Regions from separate parts of the Marinococcus tarijensis genome, predicted to be linked through region 1. Evidence: predicted binding sites of a transcription regulator. Region 1 holds the regulator's gene; each other region holds the start of a gene.
The links. The regulator LexA, encoded in region 1, represses DNA repair genes until DNA is damaged. The targets are predictions, from matches to a motif close to CGAACATATGTTCG.

Region 1 (8,058 bases):
CAATGACGCTTCACGGAAACACATATATTTTATATTAACCAGCCGCCTGCTGATAACAAATGAAAGGTTGTTCGGTGTTACCGTACATTTACTGTATTCAAAAAATATACACTACGTAGCTTTTTTCAAAAGAATCATTACGCGGTGGTATAATTGTTCCACGCATCTTTTTGTTTCTTTTTATATACAGTGACGTTGAAACCGAACCTGTGTAATTTCAAAAAAGGTACTGTATGCACGTTGCGGCGATACGCGTTTGTTTCCTATACAACAGGACGGAGGAGTGTTATGCTTTGGGCGGAACAGAAGTTGAAAGGAGCATGCGCTATCTCTCAATTTTCTTATGTGATCGATGAAGAAGGAAATGAAGTGTTCGTAGGGACAGAAGAAGACATTAAGGAGAAATTTCCGGCCAGGGAAAAACATATCTTTAACACTGAAGAGGAACTCCTGAAAGGCATACGCGATTTTCGGGAAAATGAACGAATTATATCTGTCGTAAGTGATCTGCCGGTTTTAAATGAACAGTGGAAAGATAAGGACAATATGTAAAACGGTTCGTTTAGGCCGGGGCCGGACTTTTTCCAGGAAGTCCGGTTTTTTTATTAGGTGGGGGACTATTAAAAGCACTGGCGTAGTATAATGAACAAAGCACCTCCCAGTCTTTATCAGAGAGGAAGATGATGATGAACAAAAAAAGAAATACCGCCTGGCTGTTGGTTCCACTGCTTTTATTACAGGCCTGGTGGCTTTACCGGGAAGCCGAAAAGCAGGGAAAGGCCAAATGGAAGTGGGGCCTGTGGGGATTAACACAGTTTCCGACCCCGGCAGTGGCTTTTTACGTCATTCATAAATGGAAGCAGTAAGCCCGGCTGCTGTGTTTCCGAGGTTTCAAACCGGCGCCCAGGTGTAATAGGATAAAAAGAAGCCGGGGATTCTGCCGGTACATGCAGCACCTATTAGAGTGAAGGGGCGACAAAAATGAAACAGGAAACCCAGGAAATTAACGAAATTGTACTCGACGAATCGGAGCTCCGGTTTGAATCTGCGTACTTGTATCTCGAAACGTCCGATCCGGACCGGATCGGGGAAAGCGCCTAGACGATGGCCATTTATAACGCAGAACAGGAATTTTCCGAAGAGTTTATCAATCGAAACAGCATCAGCATCCGGTTCAAAACCGAAGAAGCAGAGTATCAGGGGCTCGTTCAATTTAAAAACATTGAAGGCGGCGGGAAGAACCATTGCCACCTCGATGGTCTCGATGAACTGGTGCAGATATAAAGCAGGCATGACAACGGGTGACAGCGGAAGCTGGCGCCTGTTTTTTTATTTGCATCCCAGCCGGAAACCGCGGAAACGTTTAATACGCTCGAATTCGGGGATTATAGCTGTGAAAAGATGCTCAAAGATTGAAAGGAGAGAAAGCCATGAGTCCGAGAAAAGAAGCGATGGCCCAGCTGGCCGGAAGAGTCGAGCGGGGGGAAATCGGTGCCGAATGGTCGCCGGTGGATGAAATCGAGCAGGATCGTTTTCAGGAGCTTGCGGAGCACGGATACGTTACGTATGACGACGCCTCCGGAGAAAAAGACCAGGCGGTTTACAGCGGCATTAAAATCACAAAAGAAGGCCAAGAGCTTTATGAAGAATATAAACGGCAGGTAGACGAATAGAACTCACGCTTCCCGCGGGCGGTTTTATACAGGCCGCCTTTTTAAAAGAATGACACTCAGGAGGACGCGATGCCGACATTAGCACTTGAGGCTGTTAAAACAGTCTCCACAAATGAAGTTATTCATGTCAATGAAGGGCAGCTGCAGGCAGGCGGCGGGCCGCTTGAACGCTGGACCGTCTCCATTACAGACTGCGACAACGAGGAATTTTTCCACCAGGCATTTGACAGTGCTTCTCCTGCGCTGGATTTGTATTTTTACACCCGGGAAGGATTTCAGTTTGGCGGCCAGGTTTACATCACCCGGGCAGATGAGGAAGGCATTGAGCTTGAAGGAAGCAGTGCGCTCCAGGAACAGTCGTAATTGGATAAAAGGAGGATAACGATGGCACAGGAACCGGATTTTTCTCAGGAAGGACTGAAAGGCTACCGCGTGCGCCCGCTCCATTTTGCCGGCGAATCAGTCGAAGTGTATCAGGACGAAGAGCTCGTGCTGCTCGTGCAGGTGACTACATCGGCGATGGCAGCCGAAGCAAGTTTAAAGGAAGAAAATGTACCGGACTGGTTATGGAAAATCGGCATGGATTATCTGAAGCAGGAAGAGCCGACGGAAAGAAAGCGTCTCGTCATCACTGTTCAGGACGTGACGGACGGAGAAGTAAACAAAGCGTATGATAATTTATTAAGAGATTTCGAAGCGCCCTCGAGCTGAGAGGGTGCTTTTTGTTTTTATTTATATAGAAGAAATTGGCTGAAGGTTTCTTTTTCCAGTAGGAACACTGAGAAACGGTTTTCACTGACACGAGTAGGAAATTCTTTCTGAAAAAAACGGCCGGGCGTCTTCTCGAACCGAAAAAACTGTGGTATAAATAAGTGGAGGGGGTGGATGACAGTGGCTTTAGTGGAATTCAAATGCAGAACGCAGCCGCAGGTGACCTATAGCAGTGACGGTCATGAAATTCATTACAAGGTGATTGAATACGCCGATGGCTACGAAGTGGTGCTTCATTCGATGAGTGATTTTCAGCCGGCCGATGAAAAACTGTTATTTCATCAGGGAAGTCAGGTCATTCACGCCAAAGAGCATACTTACGTATTAGATACCTGCGATTGTGTGTACAGCGGTGGCTCCGATGAAACCATCGATCATTCGATCTGTCACAAACCGTATTCTAAATCCATGTAATCAAACGCTAAGCGGAGCTTTCCTTCCCGGGAGGCTCTTTTTTGTGGCGGACGCAGGTGCAAAAAATATTCCGGAAAACAGAAAGGGGCATACAAATGCTGCATTTTGAAAAGAAGGACCTTCACAATTTAAACCACGCGGAGGCGCCGTATGTATACATTTACCAATACGGAAAAACGGACATCAGTAGCCACCCCTCCGACAGCAGCCGGGTGGGGCTGTCCAAGCAGGGAATGATGAAGCTGGTGAATTACTGGATCGAGGAAGGCAACCTTGATGATAACGACAAGCAGCAGATTAAAGAGTGGCTCGACCAGTAACCCTTCAGGACACGTGGGGGAAATTCGGGTTTAGCAGGAGAGGTGCAGGGAAAAGGAATCACAATTCACCAATAGAAAAACGAGCTTCAGGCACGTATGTGCGCCGAAGTCGTTAAAGGGGGAATCGTGATGGCACGCCTGCTTGACTTTTATCACGGACCGTATGAAGGCAGCCCGGGAGAGTCTGAACATTTTAATGGACCGGTGCTTCACATCTTTGAGGGCGACCAGCTGCTGCTGTCGATGCAGATTACGGCAGAAGCACTCCGGAAAGATGAACTGAACGTAGACATGACAACGGTGTATGAATGGCTCTGGCACCGGGGGCTCGAATTTATTGAACAGGAAAATATTACGTCAGCCACGGTGATAGTGATTACCGATAGAGATGTCGAAGGAAATCAAATTGTTACGTCATACCGGACGCTTGCATGCCGGGCATAATACAAACGGGGCCGCCTGCTTTGATAAAGCAGGCGGCCCCGTTTATGTGATTAAAAGATGGTGCGGAAAACGCCGGTCACTCTGCCGAGTATCGTACAGTTTTCTAAAATGATCGGATCCATGGTGGCATTTTCAGGCTGCAGCCGGATAAAGTTTTCTTCTTTATAAAACCGTTTAACTGTCGCTTCCATTTCATCGGTCATAGCGACAATAATATCGCCGTTATCAGCGGTCTGCTGCTTTTGAACGACGACAAGATCCCCGTCAAAAATGCCAGCCTCTATCATACTGTCCCCCTGAATGGTAAGCATGTACACCTGTTCCTCGTCGGTCACCATGCGCTCCGGAAGAGGGATGTATTCTTCTACATTTTCCACCGCAGTGATAGGCTCCCCGGCCGTGACTTTACCGATCACCGGCACGTACACAGCTTTGCTTTCGTGAATCGGCTCGCTGCCCTGGTCTTCAAGCTCAAGCACTTCAATTGCCCGCGGCTTGGTCGGGTCACGGCGGATTAAATTTTTGTTTTCAAGGCGGGCGAGGTGCCCGTGCACCGTTGAACTCGAGGCGAGCCCCACGGCTTCTCCGATCTCCCGGACCGAAGGCGGATAGCCTTTTTCTTTTACTTCTTCTTTTATATAATCAAGAATTTGCTGCTGGCGCTTGGATAGCTTCATCTCCGCACCTCCTTTTGAGGAATTTTTCTGAGTAAAGTATAGCATGAGGGGAACAAAAACGCAAACACCCGTTCTAATATTTCTGTTGACGGGAACAGGTATTCTGGTATACTGGATGAATATAGGAACATACATTCTCATTCAGGGGGAACATGCATATGAATAAACTCAAAACTTTCACTTCAACGGACTGGACGATGCTTGCCTTATTTGCATTCGCGCTTTTATTTTTGGTATATTCAGCGGACGCTTCGATCACTCCGGACACGCTGGGCGGCACGGAAGCAGACCGTTCGGCAGAAATCGTCTATGAACAGGAGCATCCGGTTTTAAAGGACAGGCTGGGCTATCAGGAGCAGCCGTGGGAACGAACGGTTTCGTTTGACGCTGCCGAACAGTAAAACACGAACGGAAAGGACCGCAGACAAATGAAAACATGCATCATTTACGCCCGGGTAAGTACGGAAAAAGAAGAACAGCAGTCCTCGCTTGCCAGGCAGCAGGAGGAGCTGGAAGCTCTTGCGGCATCAAATGGCTGGACGGTGCAGCAGACCGTGACAGAACAGGAGAGCAGCTATTCCGTGGAGAGGGACGGACTTCTCCGTGTGTTTGAGCTCCTCGATGACACCGGGGCGGACACACTGCTGATCACCGATGACACGCGGCTTGGACGTGGAAATGCTAAAATTGCCGTGCTCCATGAGCTGCAGAAAAGGGGTACGTCCATCTATACGGTGAAGGATGACGGGGAGCTTGAAATTGCAGATACCGATCATATGATTATGGAGATTTTATCCATTGTGGAAGAGCATCAGCGCCGTCTGCATAATTTTAAGATTAAGCGGGGGATGCAGCGGGCGGTGGAAAACGGGTATCATCCGGAAGAAAACTTCGGGTTGAGCCGCAGCGGCGGCCGGAAGAAAATAGAGGTGCCCATTGAAGAAATCGTTAAGCTGAAACAGCGGGAGCTGACGTTTAAAGATATCGCTCTGACGCTCCGGGGCCTTGGCTACGATATTTCCAAAGCGACGGTGCACCGCCGTTATAAAGAATATGAACAGCAGCGTGCGGATATAGAACCGCAATGATTTGTTTGCGGTACGGCGCTGTTTTTAATATAATAAAAAAGGAACGCCATTTTAAGGGAGGCAACTTATGCTTTCGAAAGAAAAAATTGACCGGATTAATGAGTTAGCCAAACGTCAAAAATCAACAGGGCTGACAGCTGAAGAAGAAGAAGAACAGCATGCGCTGCGTCAGGAATATTTAAGCAAATTCCGTTCTTCGTTTAAAAACCAGCTTGAAAACGTAAAAGTGGTGGATGAAGAAGGCACGGATGTAACTCCAAGCAAGCTTGAGCGTGTGAAACGACGGAACCGCAGCTTCCGACATTAAGATAAAAGAGAGGCCTGGTCTTAACAAAGAGCAGGCCTTTTGATTTTCTTCTTTCTCTGTTAACACGCTTGTGTAATCGTTTTAAAACCTTTATCATAAAAGCGTACAAGAACACGGAAATTCCCGCGGGGTCAACTCACAGGTACGGGTTTCCACCCAAAAATACATACAGTGGAGGGACATATGCATGGCAATTAGCACAGAACAATTAGCAATTAACACGATTCGGACACTGTCCATCGAAAGCATTGAAAAAGCCCAGTCGGGCCACCCGGGGCTTCCGATGGGAGCGGCGCCGATGGCGTACGCGCTCTGGACCAAATCCATGAACCACAACCCGGCCAACCCGGCATGGTTTAACCGCGACCGCTTCGTGCTGTCCGCCGGACACGGATCGATGCTCCTATACAGCATGCTGCACCTGAGCGGCTACGACCTGTCGCTCGAGGAACTGAAAAACTTCCGCCAGTGGGGAAGCCAGACGCCGGGCCACCCGGAATACGGACACACCGCCGGCGTGGAAGCAACCACCGGCCCGCTCGGCCAGGGACTGGCCATGGGCACCGGGATGGCGATGGCCGAGCGCCATCTGGCCGCCAAATACAACACCGACGATCACGCCGTGGTCGACCATTTCACGTACGTGCTCTGCGGCGACGGCGACCTGATGGAAGGCGTGGCATCGGAATCGGCGTCCCTCGCCGGCCACCTGAAGCTCGGCAACCTCGTCGTGCTGTATGACTCCAACGACGTGTCGCTCGACGGCGCGCTCCACCAGTCGTTCTCCGAAAACGTGCTGCAGCGCTATGAAGCCTACGGCTGGCACACGATCTTTATCGAGGACGGCAACGACGTCGAGGCGTTGGAAGCAGCAATCGAAGAAGCGAAGCAGTCCCCGAAGCCATCCATGATCGAAGTGAAAACGGTGATTGGCTACGGAGCACCGAACAAAGGCGGCACGAATGCGGCCCACGGGGCGCCGATCGGTGACGAGGAGTACAACCTGGTGAAGGAAGCCTACCAGTGGGACTACGATGCGTTTCACATCCCGCCGGAGGTGACCGAGCTGTTTGACGAGGTCAAGCAGGCCGGGGCGAAGGCCGAACAGGAATGGAACGAGCGGTTTGATGCCTACAAGCAGGCGAACCCGGAACTCGCTGAAGAGCTCGAGCAGGCGATTGCCGGGAAACTCCCGGAAGGCTGGGGTGCCCATCTGCCGGTCTTTACGGATGAAAAAGTGGCGACCCGTGCCGCCTCCGGCGATGTGCTGCAGGAAGTAGCGGCCGCCGTGCCGTCCCTGTTCGGTGGATCGGCCGACCTGGCCGGCTCCAACAAAACGCTGATCAAAGCGGAGAACGATTTCAGCCGCAACGACTACACCGGCCGCAATATCTGGTTCGGGGTCCGCGAATTCGCGATGGCGGCAGCCGTGAACGGCATTCAGCTGCACGGCGGCCTGAAGCCGTTCGGCTCGACGTTCCTCGTCTTTTCCGATTACTTGCGTCCGGCGCTGCGCCTGAGCGCGTTGATGGGGCTGCCGCTGACGCAGGTATTCACGCACGACAGCATCGCGGTCGGCGAAGACGGTCCAACGCACGAACCGGTCGAACAGCTGGCGGCGCTCCGGGCGATTCCGAACCTGAACGTCATCCGCCCGGCGGACGGCAACGAAACGGTCGCTGCGTGGCGCGTGGCAATGGAAAGCGAATCGACGCCAACGGCGCTCGTGCTGACCCGCCAGGGCGTACCGACGCTCGAAGACACGAAGGAAAAAGCGGTCGAAGGCGTCCGCAAGGGAGCCTACGTGATCGGCGAACAGGCCGAAAAGCCGGATCTCCTTCTCGTCGCTGCCGGCTCGGAAGTGTCCCTCGCGGTGGACGCGAAAGCCCAGCTGCAGGAGGATGGCTGGACGGTCAACGTCGTCAGCATGCCAAACTTCCATGCGTTCGATCATCAGTCCGAGGACTACCGCCGCTCGGTGCTCCCGGACGGTGTACCGGCGATGGCGGTGGAAATGGGATCGTCCTTCGGCTGGTACAAGTACGTCGGCTCCCACGGCGCCGTGTACGGCATTGACCGCTTCGGTGCGTCCGCGCCGGGCGGGGAAGTCGTCGAAAAGTACGGCTTCACGCCGGACAAGGTGGCCGAAGCAGCCAGACAGTTGATCAAATAATCATGTGTTGAGGAGAAAGCAGCCCGCCGGCTGCTTTTTCTTATTTTCATCCGGTTGAAAAACGGGCACCGGTGCTGAATCTTTCGAATCGGTGCTTTCTTTACATAAAAGAATGCGTTATAATAAACAAGGTCTGTTTAGAGACACTAACAACACACACATATATGTTAGGTATTCGGGAAAGGGGTAAG
Region 2 (8,058 bases), on a different contig from region 1:
TTCATCGATGAGTATCTGCGTGCAAGCATGAAAGTATAACAAAGGGCAAAATCAGCAGCCTGCGTTCGCGCAGGCTCTTTTTACGTCAAACCAAAAGGAGGAAGTGTAATGGTAAACCGAAGAAGAAAACCAATGTCAAAAACGGCGTTGAAATGGGTCAACGGGTTCCAGATTTTTGCCGGAACGGCCGTTGTGGCTGTTTCCTATAACGCTTTTTTACTGCCGAACTCGATCGCATCCGGAGGGGTAAGTGGTTTTGCGACCCTCCTGGAGGCTTCGCTGAACGTAGAACCGGCTGTAACGATAGGAATCACCAACGTTCTCCTTTTCATTCTCGGTCTCCTGCTTCTTGGTGGACTCCAGTACGGGGCAAAAACGATAATTGGGACGCTGTTTTTGCCGTTTATTGTTTATTTCACAAGGAATTGGGACATCGGCATCGATGATCCGCTGCTCGGTGCGTTATTTGGCGGAATCGGAGTGGGCTTTGGTCTTGGACTGGTGTTTCGCGCGAGTGCTTCGACTGGAGGGACGGATCTTCTAGCTCAAATTATTCATAAATACGCCGGGGGGACGCTCGGTACCTCAGTTTTTATTATGGACGGGCTGATCGTTACGGGCTCGGCATTCATATTTGGCCTGGAGTTCGCACTGTATGCCCTTATTTCGTTATTTGTTACCGGAAAAACTATTGATGTCGTGCAGACCGGTCTGGGCTATGCCAAGGTGGCTTTTGTGATTACAAAGCACGAAGAAACGGTACGCAAATCCATTTTAAAAGAAGTGGACCGCGGGGTAACCAAACTCGAAGGACGTGGGGGCTTTACCAATGATGCGCGTCCGGTGCTGATGTGCGTCGTCAACCGTGGGGAGGTCACCCGGCTGAAGCGTGTGATCCAGCTGCAGGATCCCGAAGCCTTTGTGGTTGTAAGCAACGCTTCAGAAGTGCTTGGCCAGGGATTTGAAAATCAGGGCAACTCTGTGTAAAAAAGCGGAAGCGCCAACATTGTGTTTCAGAACCATAGAAGTTCATGCTACACTAAAGAAAAGCGGAGCCACCCTTGTTGTAAGGAAGTTCGATGAAAGACGCCACTTGCGTGACACCATCGAACTGACCCGCTTCGCAGGTTCAGGGACGGCTCGTCGTTTTCGATTCGGAGGAACAGCTCGTGCAGCTGATTCCTCTTTCGTATAGTCTGTGGTTTGGTTACGACTTTAATAAAGCTGGAGTGAAATAGATGAAGAAAAACATCAAAGTGACGGCAGCAATTCTGGTCACAGCAGCGGCAGCCGGGACCGGAGGCGCGGCCGTAGGTGCTTCTGTCTGGGGAGGAGAGTCGGGGGCGAACTCACCTGCACTGTCCGAATCCGGTTCGGACAGCGGAACGGAAAACGTGTCAGAAGAAGACTTAAATAAAATCAGTTCTGTATATGATCTGATCGACTCCGAATACATGACAGAAGTGGATGACGATGCGCTGGTGCAGGGGGCTATCGAAGGAATGATCGGAGAACTCGATGATCCTCACTCCAGCTACATGAGTGAAAGCACAGCACAGGAATTCACGCAGTCACTGGAGTCGTCCTTCGAAGGCATTGGAGCTGAAGTAAATAAATCCGGGGACGCGGTAACTATCGTTTCTCCAATCGATGATTCTCCAGCAGAAGCCGCCGGACTTCAGCCAAATGATGATATTTTGGAAATTAACGGAGAAAGCACAGAAAATCTGGAGCTCAATGAAGCGGTCCTGAAAATCCGCGGAGAAAAAGGAACGAACGTGAACCTCACCGTACAGCGGGGAAGCGGGGAGCCTTTTAATGTTGAAGTGGAGCGCGATGAAATTCCGATCGAAACCGTAGAGGGCGAAGTGATCGAACAGGACGGGGAAAGCATCGGTTATTTGAATGTATCGTCATTTTCTGAAAATACAGCCAATGAATTCGAAACCCAGCTCGAGCAGGTGGAGAGTGAAAACATTGACGGACTGGTGATTGATGTCCGTGGAAATCCGGGCGGATATTTGAACGCGGTGGAAGACATCGGCAGCATGATTATTCCGGGCGGAGAGCCGGTAGTCGAAATTGAAGACCGGGAGGGCACAATTTCAGAGGTGACCTCATCCTTAGAGGAGAACAAAGACTACCCGGTGGTCGGCGTGATTGACCAGGGAAGTGTTTCTGCTTCTGAAATTCTGGCAGCTGCAATGAAGGAGTCCGGAAGCTTTGAGCTGGTAGGGCAGAGTACCTATGGCAAAGGAACGGTCCAGCAGGTAATGGAACTGGATGACGGAAGCGATGTGAAGCTCTCTGTTTCCAAATGGCTGACACCGGATGGAAACTGGATTAATGAAGAAGGCGTGGAGCCGACCATTGAGCAGGAGCAGCCGGACTATTTCCAGGCATCTATTTTGTCCATTGAGGAAGCCCTGGAGCCGGATACGACTGGAGAAAATATTGCGACTGCGCAGACCCTCTTAAAGGGGGCCGGCTTCGATCCGGGACGTGAAGACGGGTACTACAGCGAAGAAACCGAAGCGGCGGTACAGGATTTCCAGGAGGAACAGGAAGGTCTGGAAGCCACCGGAACGCTGACGCCGGAAACAGCAGATGCGCTGAACGATTTTGTGCTTGAAAATGTCCAGAACCGGGATAACGATAAGCAGCTGCAGCGCGCGCTTGATGTAGTCGCAGAAAAATAAATGAAGGCTGATACCGGTGGCCGGGCTCTGCCCGGTCCAAAGAAAAGGGGGAAATAGTGGATGCAGGGAATAATCGATGAAATTGGTCCTGCGTTAGCGTGGTTTTTTCTGAACCCGCTGACTTACATAATGATAGCAGCCATGCTTATGGTTGGTTATCTTCGAGTGAAAAGAGAACGGAAAATGTTTCAGGCTAAAATGTATCCAATGCTGATGGAAATGACGATGAGTGTTATTCCGGCGATCGTAATCGCTGCTTTTGTCTCGGTCGTCACCATTGTTACGGGCATTTCACTGCCTCTGGGAACAATCGTGCTTGCAATAGTGATCAGCGCCCTGCTGGCAGTATCAGGTCTGCACCGCTGGCTGACCGCTCTGCACGTGTGGGGAACGTCATTCTTAGCGGCTCTGGCGCTTGATGCTGCCGGGGCTGCGGTACCGTTTTTCTCTGACGCAGCCTGGCTCGGAAATGGCTTTGATGCTTTTTCTCTGATGGTCTGGCTCGCAGTGCTCACGCTTGCGGAAGGAATACTGATTGTCTGGAACGGGACAAAGTTCTTTTCTCCGATACGGACAGTCAGCCGCCGCGGCAAGCCGATTGGAGGTCAGATCACGCACCGCCTCTGGATGCTCCCGGTATTTCTGTTTATTCCGGGGAGCGCTGTTGAGGCAGGAGGCTGGTGGCCGCTGCTTCCGGGCGGGACCGCTTTTTCTCTTCTTCTTCTGCCGGCAGTGATCGGCATACGGATGAAAACCTTCGACCGTCTGGCAGCTGTGCAGGTGCGTTCGGCCGGGTGGTGGGTTGTACGAATCGCTGTCCTTACCGGCGCCGGTGCAGCACTTGCTTATTTTTACAGCGGATGGGTTATTCCGGTAATTACGGCTGTCCTGATTCTGCTGCGGGAATGGGTAACCATTGCTGCCGGCAGTTCAGCTAAAAGCAATTTTCTTTATACGCTCCGCGGAGACGGAATATCCGTACTCGCTGTCCTGCCGGAGTCTCCGGCAGACCGCATGCATATTAAAGCAGGTGAGGTTATCCGGCGGGTGAACAGCGAAAAAGTATATGATGAAGCGAGCCTGTACCGGGCGGTGCAGAAAAATTCCGCCTACTGCCGGCTGGACGTGGAGGATATTAACGGAGAGCTTCGCCAGGCGCAGGCGGCGCTTTACAGCAATCAGCACCATCAGCTTGGGATATTGATGATTAATAAAGAACGAACGGCACCGGAAAGCATGCATACGGCCCAGTAAAACAGAACCCCCCTGCCGGGTTCTGTTTTTTTGCATGATGCAGGGGAAATGTCGTTTTCTTTGCAATTACCGGGGAGTGGAGTACAATAATAATAGCGAATATACGTTCGTTTTTATGTTGTTTCTTTCCAATCTTCATGTGGTATAGTAAATAGACATATGACCGGAACGCAGACAGGAAGTGAGGGACTAATATGAACGAAACATTTGAACTGGCTAGTAAATATAACCCGGCGGGCGACCAGCCGCAGGCGATTGAAAAGCTGGTTCAAGGGTTGAGCGACGGCGAAAGATACCAGACACTGCTCGGAGCTACAGGGACCGGCAAAACGTTCACAGTATCCAACGTGCTGACAGAAGTAAACCGGCCGACGCTTGTCATGGCGCACAATAAGACACTGGCCGGGCAGTTATATAATGAATTTAAGGAAATGTTTCCAAACAATGCGGTGGAATATTTTGTGAGTTATTACGACTACTATCAACCGGAGGCCTACGTACCGCAGACAGACCAATTTATTGAAAAGGACGCGAGTATTAACGATGAAATTGACAAACTAAGGCACTCGGCGACGAGCGCCTTATTTGAGCGGGAAGACGTTATTATTGTCGCCAGTGTCTCCTGCATTTACGGCCTTGGTTCTCCGGAGGAGTACCGGGATCTGGTGCTTTCGCTCCGGACCGGCATGGAGATTGAACGGGACCAGATTCTCCGGAAGCTCGTGGACATTCAATACGAGCGTAACGACATTAATTTCGTGCGCGGGACGTTTCGCGTGCGCGGCGATGTCGTCGAGATCTTTCCGGCTTCAAGAGACGAGCACTGCATTCGTGTTGAAATGTTTGGCGATGAAATCGACCGTATCACTGAAGTGGACGCCCTGACCGGTGAGGTTATCGGTGAACGCTCGCATACTGCCATTTTCCCGGCCTCCCACTTTGTGACCCGGGAAGAAAAAATGGAACGGGCCATTAAAAATATTCAGCAGGAGCTTCAGGAACAGCTCGAAAAGTTTCGGGCGAACGGCCGGGAGCTTGAGGCGCAGCGGCTCGAACAGCGTACCAATTACGACCTTGAAATGATGCAGGAGATGGGTTTTTGCTCCGGCATCGAGAACTATTCGAGGCATTTGACCTTCCGGAACCCGGGGGATGCGCCGTATACATTGATTGACTATTTTCCGGATGATTTTTTACTCGTGGTGGATGAGTCCCACGTTACGCTTCCGCAGGTGCGCGGTATGTACAACGGGGACCAGGCGAGAAAGCAGGTGCTCGTAGACCACGGCTTCCGTCTTCCGTCTGCGATGGACAACCGCCCGCTGAAATTTGATGAATTTGAAGAGCGGATTAACCAGGCGATGTTCATTTCCGCGACCCCGGGACCGTATGAGCTTGAACACGCACCGGAAGTTATCGAACAGATTATCCGGCCGACCGGTCTGCTTGACCCTACCGTGGAAGTGAAGCCTATTGAAGGACAGATCGATGACCTGATCGGCGAAATTCATGAACGCCGGGAGCAAAACGAGCGGGTGCTCGTAACGACGCTCACCAAGAAGATGGCGGAGGATTTGACCAACTATTTAAAAGAGCTCGGCATCCGGGTGAAGTATCTGCACTCGGACATTAAAACGCTCGAGAGGATCGATATTATCCGCCAGCTGCGTCTCGGCCAGTTTGATGTTCTGGTCGGCATCAACCTTCTCCGGGAAGGGCTCGATATTCCGGAAGTGTCGCTGATCGGCATTCTGGATGCAGACAAGGAAGGCTTTCTGCGCGCGGAACGCTCCCTTATCCAGACGATGGGTCGTGCTGCCCGGAACGACCGCGGGCATGTTATTATGTACGCAGACAAAATCACGCGGTCAATGGATGTGGCGATCAGTGAAACGAATCGTCGCCGCGAGATCCAGATAGCGCATAACGAAAAATACGGCATCACACCAAAAACGATCCAAAAAGAAATCCCTGCCCTGATCCAGGCAACAGTCAGCTCAGAGGATTCATCTGATATTGATAAACCGGCTCTCGATAAAATGAGCAAGACGGAGCGGAAAAAAGTAATCGACCAAATGGAAGACGAAATGAAACAGGCGGCCAAAGACCTGCAGTTTGAACGCGCAGCCGAACTGCGCGATATGGTATTAGAACTTAAAGCGGAAGGATGACCAACGAATGGCAGCAGATAACATTAAGATTCAGGGGGCGAGGTCCCACAATTTAAAAGATATTGACGTGACAATTCCTAGGGACCAGCTGGTCGTCATGACTGGATTATCCGGCTCCGGGAAATCTTCGCTCGCCTTCGATACAATCTATGCTGAAGGACAGCGCCGGTACGTCGAATCATTGTCCGCGTATGCCCGCCAGTTTTTAGGGCAGATGGAAAAGCCGGACGTTGATTCCATTGAAGGGCTGTCCCCGGCGATATCGATTGATCAGAAAACGACGAGCAAGAACCCGCGCTCCACAGTCGGCACCGTGACGGAAATTTATGACTACCTGCGGCTTTTATTTGCGCGAGTTGGTACGCCTTACTGCCCGTACCACCATGTGCCGATCACCTCCCAGACCATTTCCCAGATGGTTGACCAGATGATGGCTTATGCCGAACGGACGAAAATGCAGATTCTCGCTCCGGTTATTGCCGGCAGAAAGGGAGAGCATGTGAAGGTGATGGACCAGCTGAAGCAAAAAGGGCTGGTGCGTATTCGCGTGGACGGAGAAATGCGCGACGTTGGAGAAGAAATCAATCTCGAAAAAAATAAAAAGCACGATATTGAAGCAGTGGTGGACCGCGTTGTCATTAAAGACGGGGTGGAGTCCCGGCTCGCGGATTCATTGGAAACAGCCCTCGAACTCGGGGAAGGGAAGGTGCTGATTGATGTTGTCGGTGAAAAGGAAATGCGGTTCAACCAACATCACTCGTGCCCGGAATGCGGATTTTCGATCGGGGAGCTTGAGCCGAGAATGTTTTCCTTTAACAGTCCATACGGCGCCTGCCCGACCTGTGACGGTCTTGGCAGCAAGCTCGAAGTGGACAGCGACCTTGTAGTTCCCGATCCGGACCGGACGCTGCGGGAGCATGCCATCGCTGTATGGGAGCCGATCAGCTCCCAGTATTATCCGCAGCTGCTCCGCTCGGCCTGTGATCACTTTAATATTGATATGGACACGCCATTTAAAGATCTTCCGGAAGAGCATAAAGAAATACTGCTCGAAGGCAACGGCCAGCAGAAAATAACCTTCCGTCATAAAAATGAACGCGGCCAGGTCCAGGAGCGCCAGATTTATTTTGAAGGCGTGCTCAACAACGTTTCCCGCCGCTATCGTGAGAGCGGATCGGATTTTACCCGTGAACAGATGCAGCAGTATATGAGCAACAAGCAGTGCCCGACGTGTAAAGGCCACCGCCTGAGCCTTGAGGCGCGTTCTGTGCTTCTTGGGAATATTCACGTCGGGGAGCTGACGGACCTTTCAATACAGCAGGCGTATACGTATGTCGAAAACATCGATCTAACGGAAAAAGAAATGGAGATCGCCCGTTTGATTCTGCGTGAAATCAATGAACGGCTCGGCTTTCTCATTAATGTCGGTCTCGATTATTTAACCCTGAGCCGTTCTGCCGGTACGCTGTCAGGCGGGGAGGCGCAGCGCATCCGGCTGGCTACCCAGATCGGTTCGGCACTGATGGGTGTCCTTTACGTTCTCGATGAGCCGTCGATCGGCCTTCACCAGCGGGACAACAACCGGCTGATACAGACGCTGCAGAACATGCGTGATCTTGGAAACACGCTGATTGTCGTTGAACACGATGAGGATACCATGCTTGCTGCCGACCATATCATTGACATCGGCCCCGGGGCCGGCCGCCACGGCGGTCACATTATTGCAGAAGGTACACCAGAGGAATTGAAGGAAAACGACGCCTCCTTGACCGGTCAGTATTTAGCGGGAAAAAAATTTATTCCGCTCCCGGGAGAACGGCGTAAGCCTTCCGACCGCTGGCTGAAAGTAAAAGGCGCAGTGGAAAATAATCTGAAGCGTACGAATGCAGATGTCCCGCTCGGCCTGCTGAGTGCGATTACCGGTGTCTCAGGAT
Region 3 (8,058 bases), on a different contig from region 1:
AAATAAAGCCTGTGCTCAAGCCATAAAAGCTTTTGTTTTTGAACGTTTTATGGCGCTATCAGCTTCAGGCCCACCACAGAAGCAAGGATCACCGCAATACTTATAAGCCGGCCCGTGTTTGCCGGCTCTTTGTACCAAAGCATGCCAAACAGTGCGCTGCCTGCTGCCCCTATTCCTGTCCAGACAGCGTAGGCAGTCCCCATCGGGAGCGTCTGCATCGCAAGGGAAAGGAGAAAAAAGCTTGCTCCAAACCCGGCAGCAATTAACAGCAGCGGCCAGATGACACGCTTTTGGATCCATTCATTAATCATCGAAACACCAATCATCTCAAAAATACCCGCACCGATCAAATACAGCCATGTCATCACTGTCTACTGCTCCCTTCATTTGCTTTGGCACGCCCGGAGGCTGTATGAAGCCCGGCGATGCCTCCAATCAGCATGAAAATAAAGACCAGCTTGATCCATTCGAACGGCTGGCCGAAAAAGATCATATCAAGAACCGTCGTTCCGATGGTCCCAATACCCACAAAGGCCACGTATGATGTTCCTACCGGCAGGTGTTCGCCCGCCCGGATTAAAAAGAGAAAGCTCAGTACGATAGCCACAAGCGTTCCTGCCCATTCCCATCCGGCCGAGGCATGCTTCAAGCCCACGACCCAGAGAATTTCAAATGCTGCCGCTGCCGCGACGTTGATCCATCCCATTACAATCCCTCCTTGCCGGTGCTTTCTTAATTATTTCCCGGAAATATTCATTACAGCTTTAACCGCGAAAAAACCCGGAAAGTCTTCGCAGCGAAGATCTCCCGGGTTTTTATCCCTCCGTGTCGCAAACTATTCGTCTGCGGGTTTTCTCTTGGACCAGACCGGCAATGCCGCGGAACCCTAGAAAACATTCTGCCTCACAGTATATCAAATTTCCGGATATTGTCTACGACGAGGCATTGTCTTTAGCTGGAAACACAAATTCCACGCCATTTTCTTTACGTTTTAATTTGGCGTCAAACGGCTTTTTGCCTTTAAATCCTTTAATCACCTGGGTTTCCCCTTTTTCACACAGCTTTTTAACCTGCGCCTGGGTAATTCTTTTTTTCAATAACGTTTTCGGGACGGTGAATTTGCAGCCATTCGCATATTCACTGCAGCCGTAAAAGGACTTCCGCTCCATCAGCTGTCCCTTTTGGCATACGGGACAGAGGGCAATTGGCTCTGCACGCTGCGGCTGTTTTTTGGAGGAGGCGACCTGATCCGGCTTCGTCTGCATATTCGTTATGCCTGCCGGCGCTTCTTCCACCAGTTTTTTCGTGAAAGCCTCCGTCTGCTTTAAAAAGGCTTCCTTATTCGCTTCCCCGCTGCCGATCTGCTTCAAAAAGGCTTCCCACTTCGCGGTGAGCAGCGGCTTGGACAAAAGCGTCCCCTCCACTACTTCGCACAGTGCACGGCCCTTGGCGGTCACTTCCACAATGTTCTTTTGAATCCGGATATATTCCTGCTTTTGCAGCGTCTGAATAATGGTGCTGCGCGTCGCTTCAGTCCCAAGGCCTTCTGTTTCCTGCAGTACTTTTTTAGACGTTTCATCATCCTCGATCCATTTGCCGCAGGACTTCATCATGTTGATCAGCTGTCCTTCGGTGTAGGGCTTTGGCGGCTGGGTTTCTTTTTCAGCTGCCTGGACGTATGCTTCAACCTGCTCTTTTTCGGCTAATGGGGGAAGAGTATTGTCCTCCTGGTCTTTCTTCTTCTTCGGCGCCGGAAAGAGCTCCTTCCAGCCCAGCTGCCGGTCCACCCGGCCTTTGCTTTCAAAGATAAGCCCATGTACGTCCGTTTCCACCGTCGTTTCTTCGTATACGTAGTTTCGGTGAAACATCGCCAGCACGCTGTTCATGACCTCTTTGTACACCTGCTGCTGGGCCCGGTTCAGCTTTTCAAACTGAGTCTGGCTCAGCACTTTTTTAGTCGGAATGATCGCATGGTGCTCCTGAACTTTGCTTCCGTCTACAAACCGCTTCGAGGGAGTGGTGGACGCCGGCTCGAAGGAGACGTTCATGCACTCCTGCATCCGGGAGAGATTTCCTTTTAAGTAGTTAAATTCCCCTGATGTGATGTGGCGGGTGTCCGTTCTCGGATAGGAAACAGCTTTTAACGGTTCGTCATACAGGCTCTGCACCGTTTTCAGCACAGCCGACGGACTCATTTTATATTTCTTGTTCATCGTCGTCTGCAGGCTCGAGAGCGAGTGAAGGAGCGGGGGCTTTTCCTGCTTTTCTTCTTTTTTGACGCTCCTGACCGTGCCTTCGGTATCCTTTTTCAGTCCGTGCTCCTTCCAGATCCGGAGCACCTCCTCCTTTGAGCCGAAGCGCTTTTTATACTTTCCTTTATACTCTCCTGCTTCCGCCCGGAAGGTTCCTTCAAGCTCCCAGTAAGGCTCGGGCACAAACGCCTCAATTTCCTTCTGCCGGTCGTAAATAAGCTTGAGTGTCGGCGTCTGGACCCTGCCGACGCTGAACACTTCATTGATGCCCTTCTGCTTTAACAGCAGCGTATACAGACGGCTCGCATTCATGCCGACAATCCAGTCGGAAAACTGGCGGGCCCGTGCTTCCTCGTAAAGAGGGAGATAGTCTGCACCTTCCCGGAGCTGCTCGAACCCTTTATACACCTCGTCCTTTTCGAGGCTGTTGATCCAAAGGCGCCGGGTTGGTTTATGAGACGTTTTCGTATAGTCGATAACGCTGCGCGCAATGTTCTCGCCTTCCCGGTCGCAGTCGGTCGCAATAATAATGCTGTCGGCTTCCTGCAGCATCTGTTTGACAATCTTCAGCTGCTTGAATGCCCTGGGGTTAGGCTTGAAGCGGAAATGGGCGGGAAGCATCGGGAGGGTATCGAGCGACCATTTTTTCCAGGAGGACTCGTAATCGGCCGGGGCCCGGAGCTCGAGCAGATGACCAAATCCCCAGGTGAGCACCGCCCCTTCCGGAAACAGGCTGCACGGCTTCAGCCGCATATAGCCGTCCTTTTTCTCCTGTATTTGAAATGCGGCCGCATAAGCTTTTGCCTGGGACGGCTTCTCCGCTAGGATAACTGGCATAAAGAAATTCCTCTCTTCGCTGATTTCTTTGAATTCAAGAACATTTGTTCTTTAATTATAATGAATTTGTCACAAAAACGAAAGACGAAGCCAGGCTTTCATATACTCAACTTCGGCCGGGCGTGATACACTAGCATTTGTGAAAACAATGGAAGGACGCTTCCACTCGAAGAAACCATCATTCGGGAGGAGAAATAGACAAATGAAGCCTTTAAAACAGCATGGATACGAATACTACGATTTAGCCGATATACTGCATGACAGCTACAGCGACGCAGACCTTGCTGCTCTCACCGCCGCCTTTGATGACCTTCCGGCCGACGACTATGCCCCGGATCTGAATCGCTACCGGCAGTACGGCCGCGCCGTCATTTTCCCGGGCACCCACCGGATCGAATGGCTGCCGGAAACGGTTAAAAACGGCAAAAGCTACTACGATTATTTCCAGGGGTCGTTCAATCCGGAATATCCCGATGCAAGCCGCCGCTTCCCCGCAATCCCTGAACACATCAGGAACAACCGGCTGCTCGAAGCACTGATTGCCTTTAATTTCCGCCAGACATTCTGGACGCGCGAAGATGCGCTGATGCCTTTTCATGCAGGCGTCCACTTTGTGAAGCTTCACGTGGAATCGGAAAAGGACGAGGCTTTTTCTTCGCCAAACACGCTGCATCAGGACGGCGAGCCGTTTACATTTGCCCACCTGATCCGCCGGCGCAATATCGAAGGCGCCCGGAACGTCATCTCTGTTCCGGAGGTCCGAGGACAGATGCCGGAGGATGTTGACAAGGAAAAAATCACCGACTCCTTTTACATGACCCGCCCGCTTGAGTCCTACGGGGTGTATGATCCACTGGTCACTCATTACGTCGGCTCCGTCCGTAAAGGACCGGAGGACGGGCCCGGAGAGCGCTCAGCCATCTTAATTGACTATCAGCCGACCGTCGTTGCCAATCCGGATGAAATCCGCAGCATGCACGGTGATACAGACAATATGGATTATGTATAAACCGAACCCCCGGCGCAGCACGCGCCGGGGGCTCACTATTTGTCCGCTTAGTTGACCGAGGTTAGGGACACAAGCTCATATTCAATTGTGGTGCGGTGGGATTCCCATTCCACCCGGTGTATAACCGCCTTGCCAAACGGCACCTTTTCGGCGAAGGTGTGAATGGGAAGCGGGTGATCAAGCGGAAACATTTGATAATTATCTTTGATCAGCCGGAAATTTTTTTCATCGAGGCGCTCGGCCTGTTTATTCGTAATAATTTCCCAGTTCATTTCTACAGAAAAACCCATATGCGTCCCTCCTGCTCCCTTGTCTCTTTAATTATAACGCTTACTTTTCTATTTCCATTATGGCAGATTTTTAAGCGATTGTACGATTAAATCCCAAAATTTATCATTATCGACTTCCACTGCGACCTGCACCGGCCCGTCAGCAGCGGAAGCATCAATGACCGTTTCTCCGTACGTATGCTTTCCCGCAGTTTCCACCTTTACCTCGGCTGATTCAAATGTAAACAGGGACGGCTCCAGACACACTGCCACCGCGCACGGATCATGAACCGGCGGGAGCGCGAGATGAAAACGCTCCTGGTAGGCACGCTGGAAGTGATCAAGCAGTTCATACGTAAACTGGGCCGCCATTGTTGGTATCTCTTTAATCCGTTCCACCACAGCCTCGGATGATAACGCCTGATGAGTGACATCAAGGCCGCACATCGTGATTGGGATGCCGCTTGAAAAAACGATTTCTGCTGCTTCTGCATCTGCATAAATATTAAACTCTGCCGCAGGTGTCCAGTTGCCAAACGTGCCGCCTCCCATAACCGACAGGCGGCGAATACGACCAGCGGCCTTCGGATTTTTACGGCATAGCATGGCAATATTGGTGAGCGGGCCGGTCGCAATAACGGTAATCTCTTCCTCTGAATGAAGCAGCAGATCTTCCATTACGTCCACTGCATGTCTTTCCTCCACCGTATGTGCCGGCGCCGGAAGCTCTGGTCCATCCAGACCGGACTCACCGTGGATAGAAGGAGCGTGCTCCGCCTTGCGGACCAGGGGCCTTCCTGCTCCTTCCGCCACCGGTACTCCCTTAAGGCCTGCGGTATCAGCAGCGACTAAAGCATTTCTTGTTGTTTTTCCTATATCTGCATTGCCTGAAACGGTTGTTACAGCCCGGATATCCATATCCGGATGCCCCGCTGCAAGAAATAAAGCGATGACATCGTCGTGTCCCGGGTCCATATCCATAATTACTGGTATTTTCATCTGCTGCTTCCTTTCTTTCTAAGACTGTATGTTTATTCAAACCAAAAGCACCGCCGGCCGGCGGTGCTTTCATGCTTCGGACTCCGATGTTTAAAGTCCTGCTTCGTAGTTCAATTTTTTCGCCATTTCCCGGAACTGCTGCTCGTCAAATCCTGGGGCGAATTCCTCCGGAATATGGTCGAGGTTCGGAATTTCTCCGCCCTCCGGCGTCGGCATGTCACTGACTACCTCGAGTTCGCCCGGTGGCCCAACCGGTGTCGGTCCGTTCCAGATCCGGTCAAGCATGGTGTAATCATTATCACTGAAACGATAGAGCTTACGGTGTGCGCCCTTCGCTTCGTATTTATGGGCATGATCATATTTACTGTTATCAAGGTCCGGCACCGGAAGCATTTTCGTTACGTCCACGCCTGTTAATTTCTCCAGCGCTTTGGCATAGGCCACTACGTGCACACCGCCGCGCACAAGCAGGTAGCCGCAGAGTTCACGGGCGGTTTCATTGTCTGTCATCTGGTACACCCGCATTTTATGCGTTCTGGCTCCGCACTCGAGGTAAAAATTGTGAAGCAGATCGTTGACCAGGTTGCCGCTTGTAAAGACATTGTCCCCTGTCCACGGTGCTCCCATCGAATCCTTCGGTACAGAGTTCTGCCCGGCAAAAATAAAGCTTTGCGGATTTCTTGAATCCATGGCTTCACTGAGCGGTGTGCTGTCCGGATTGGCCGGGTCCTGGCCGCTTTGGCTCGTTGAACCCTGCAGGCATAAATTTATTGTATTGGCAACCAGCTCTACGTGTCCGAGTTCCTCGGCTGTGATGCTTGCGACTAAATCATAAAAAGGGCGTAGCTGTTTTTTGCTGCGGAAATTAAACGACTGGAATAAATAGTTATTAAGCGTTGACAATTCACCGAATTTTCCACCTAAAAGCTCCTGTACGACGTTGGCTGAGTTCGCGTCTGGGTTACTGGGCGTTGGGAGGTCGATTTGCAGTTTGTCAATTCTCTTAAACACAATGATTCCTCCTATAGGTTTAAATTCGTATTCCGCAAGCAAAATACACTTACCTATTTCCGTTCTTCCTTTTAAGCAAACACTAAATGTTTGTCTATTAACAATATTCATTCTTTTTATACAATTTGTATTATTTTCGAAAAATCCTGTTTCTCCGGCTTTGAAACCATGTTTAAAAGTACGTGGCGGCAGGAATAATGATAATTAGTTTCACTACGAAAGGAAGGTTTATCCATGGATAAAAACGAAGCAAAGAGACATGCACAAGATATCATCGACAGCAACAAGGTAGGCGTCCTTGCCACAATTGAAGGCAACAAGCCCCACTCCCGCTATATGACGTTTTACAATGACAACTTCACTCTTCTTACGCCGACAAGCAGCAAAACCCATAAGGCAGAAGAAATCGAGAAGAATTCCAATGTGCATATTCTGCTTGGATACGACGGTGAAGGCTATGGAGACGCTTTTGTTGAAATTTCCGGCAAAGCAGTAATCCGCCATGATCAGGAAACCAAGGAAAAGGTTTGGACCGACAGCGTGCAGTCCTGGCTTGGCTCCCCGGACAATCCCGAATATATTGTCCTCGAAATCCAGCCGGATTCTATCCGCCTGATGAACTCCAAAGGAGATACTCCCGAGGAAATTGACTTTTCTTCTTAAGCAAATAAAAGTCCCCGCCGGTACGCATGCCGGCGGGGATTATTTTATAAAGCCTTCCAGGCCTCGTGAATATCCGTATCTCCTGCAAGCAGCTCGACGGTCTGCCCGCGGGCGTTTTCAATATCCAGGGCGGCGATCATCGTGCGTGCCACGTCTTCTCTGGATATATCTCTTTTTTCGGGATTGGAAAGCTTTTCTGCAAGCTCGATTTTTCCTGTACCCTTCTCAAATGTCAGCTTCCCCGGACGGACAATCGTGTATGGCACTCCGCTGCTCTGCAGATGCCTGTCCGCGTTCAGCTTTGCCTCCGCGTAATGTTTAATGGCTCCCTGTGGATTCTCGACGCCAATCCCGCTCAGCATAACGTAGTGCTGCACCTCCTGCACTCTTGCCGAATCGATGGTTTTCTTTGCTCCCTGCTGATCCACGCTCACTGTTTTTTCAGGTCCGGTGGAAGAGCCCGAGCCGGCAGCAAACATAACGGCGTCCATTCCCTTCAAAGCGGCCGCCGTGTCTTCTTCAAGATCTGCAAGAATCGTAGATGCCGCTCCCATTTTTTTCAGTTCATCGGCCTGGGAGACTTCACGTACCATAGCATGCGGAGTATGCTCCGGATGGGCTGAAAGCTGTTCGACCAGCAGACGTCCCGTATGCCCGTTCGCTCCTATAACTAATACATCCATTTTAACGCCTCCTTTTTTCACATTTGTTCCCTGCAGTCTTCAGTTTAAACGTCTCCGCCAGGCTTTTTCTCCCATTCATTTTGCGTTTTCCTCCGACTGCTTCCGCGCTTTCTCCGGAATTTTCCCGGTCTTGAATAAATAGAAAGAACGACCGCCGAAAAAATAAGGAAAATACCAAGCCCCTGCCAGCTGCTCAGCCTGTCCCCAAAAGCGAATACGCCGATAACAATGGCCACCATCGGTTCAACGGTTGATAAAATCGCCGCTTTGCCTGACTCGATATATTTCAGCCCGATCGTAAACAGGATATACGCAGCAATGGTAGAAAGAAGAAT

Region 2: uvrB (excinuclease ABC subunit UvrB) is a predicted target of LexA. The motif match lies at 4,050-4,063, and genes of this name have one in related genera.
Region 3: ACTTK7_RS08340 (type IA DNA topoisomerase) is a predicted target of LexA. The motif match lies at 3,127-3,140, and genes of this name have one in related genera.

What each region holds. Positions count from the first base shown of each region.
Region 1 is NZ_JBQOJA010000009.1:80,967-89,024, reverse strand. It holds gene ACTTK7_RS07350 (hypothetical protein) at 1-38, shown strand, start outside; gene ACTTK7_RS07345 (hypothetical protein) at 289-552, shown strand; gene ACTTK7_RS07340 (hypothetical protein) at 687-866, shown strand; gene ACTTK7_RS07335 (hypothetical protein) at 1,105-1,284, shown strand; gene ACTTK7_RS07330 (hypothetical protein) at 1,431-1,673, shown strand; gene ACTTK7_RS07325 (hypothetical protein) at 1,743-2,036, shown strand; gene ACTTK7_RS07320 (hypothetical protein) at 2,058-2,384, shown strand; gene ACTTK7_RS07315 (hypothetical protein) at 2,559-2,858, shown strand; gene ACTTK7_RS07310 (hypothetical protein) at 2,900-3,178, shown strand; gene ACTTK7_RS07305 (hypothetical protein) at 3,308-3,622, shown strand; gene lexA (transcriptional repressor LexA) at 3,673-4,299, opposite strand; gene ACTTK7_RS07295 (hypothetical protein) at 4,458-4,700, shown strand; gene ACTTK7_RS07290 (YneB family resolvase-like protein) at 4,728-5,387, shown strand; gene ACTTK7_RS07285 (DUF896 domain-containing protein) at 5,455-5,694, shown strand; gene tkt (transketolase) at 5,882-7,867, shown strand.
Region 2 is NZ_JBQOJA010000006.1:54,230-62,287, reverse strand. It holds one part of gene prfB (peptide chain release factor 2) at 1-39, shown strand, start outside; gene ACTTK7_RS05000 (YitT family protein) at 109-987, shown strand; gene ACTTK7_RS04995 (S41 family peptidase) at 1,239-2,699, shown strand; gene ACTTK7_RS04990 (hypothetical protein) at 2,760-3,953, shown strand; gene uvrB (excinuclease ABC subunit UvrB) at 4,148-6,124, shown strand; gene uvrA (excinuclease ABC subunit UvrA) at 6,132-8,058, shown strand, end outside.
Region 3 is NZ_JBQOJA010000011.1:75,929-83,986, forward strand. It holds gene ACTTK7_RS08330 (DMT family transporter) at 48-365, opposite strand; gene ACTTK7_RS08335 (DMT family transporter) at 365-706, opposite strand; guanidine-I (ykkC/yxkD leader) riboswitch at 803-901, opposite strand; gene ACTTK7_RS08340 (type IA DNA topoisomerase) at 933-3,089, opposite strand; gene ACTTK7_RS08345 (2OG-Fe dioxygenase family protein) at 3,292-4,098, shown strand; gene ACTTK7_RS08350 (DUF2584 family protein) at 4,146-4,388, opposite strand; gene ACTTK7_RS08355 (nucleoside hydrolase) at 4,446-5,366, opposite strand; gene ACTTK7_RS08360 (manganese catalase family protein) at 5,457-6,377, opposite strand; gene ACTTK7_RS08365 (pyridoxamine 5'-phosphate oxidase family protein) at 6,612-7,040, shown strand; gene ACTTK7_RS08370 (SDR family oxidoreductase) at 7,085-7,723, opposite strand; gene ACTTK7_RS08375 (DMT family transporter) at 7,768-8,058, opposite strand, start outside.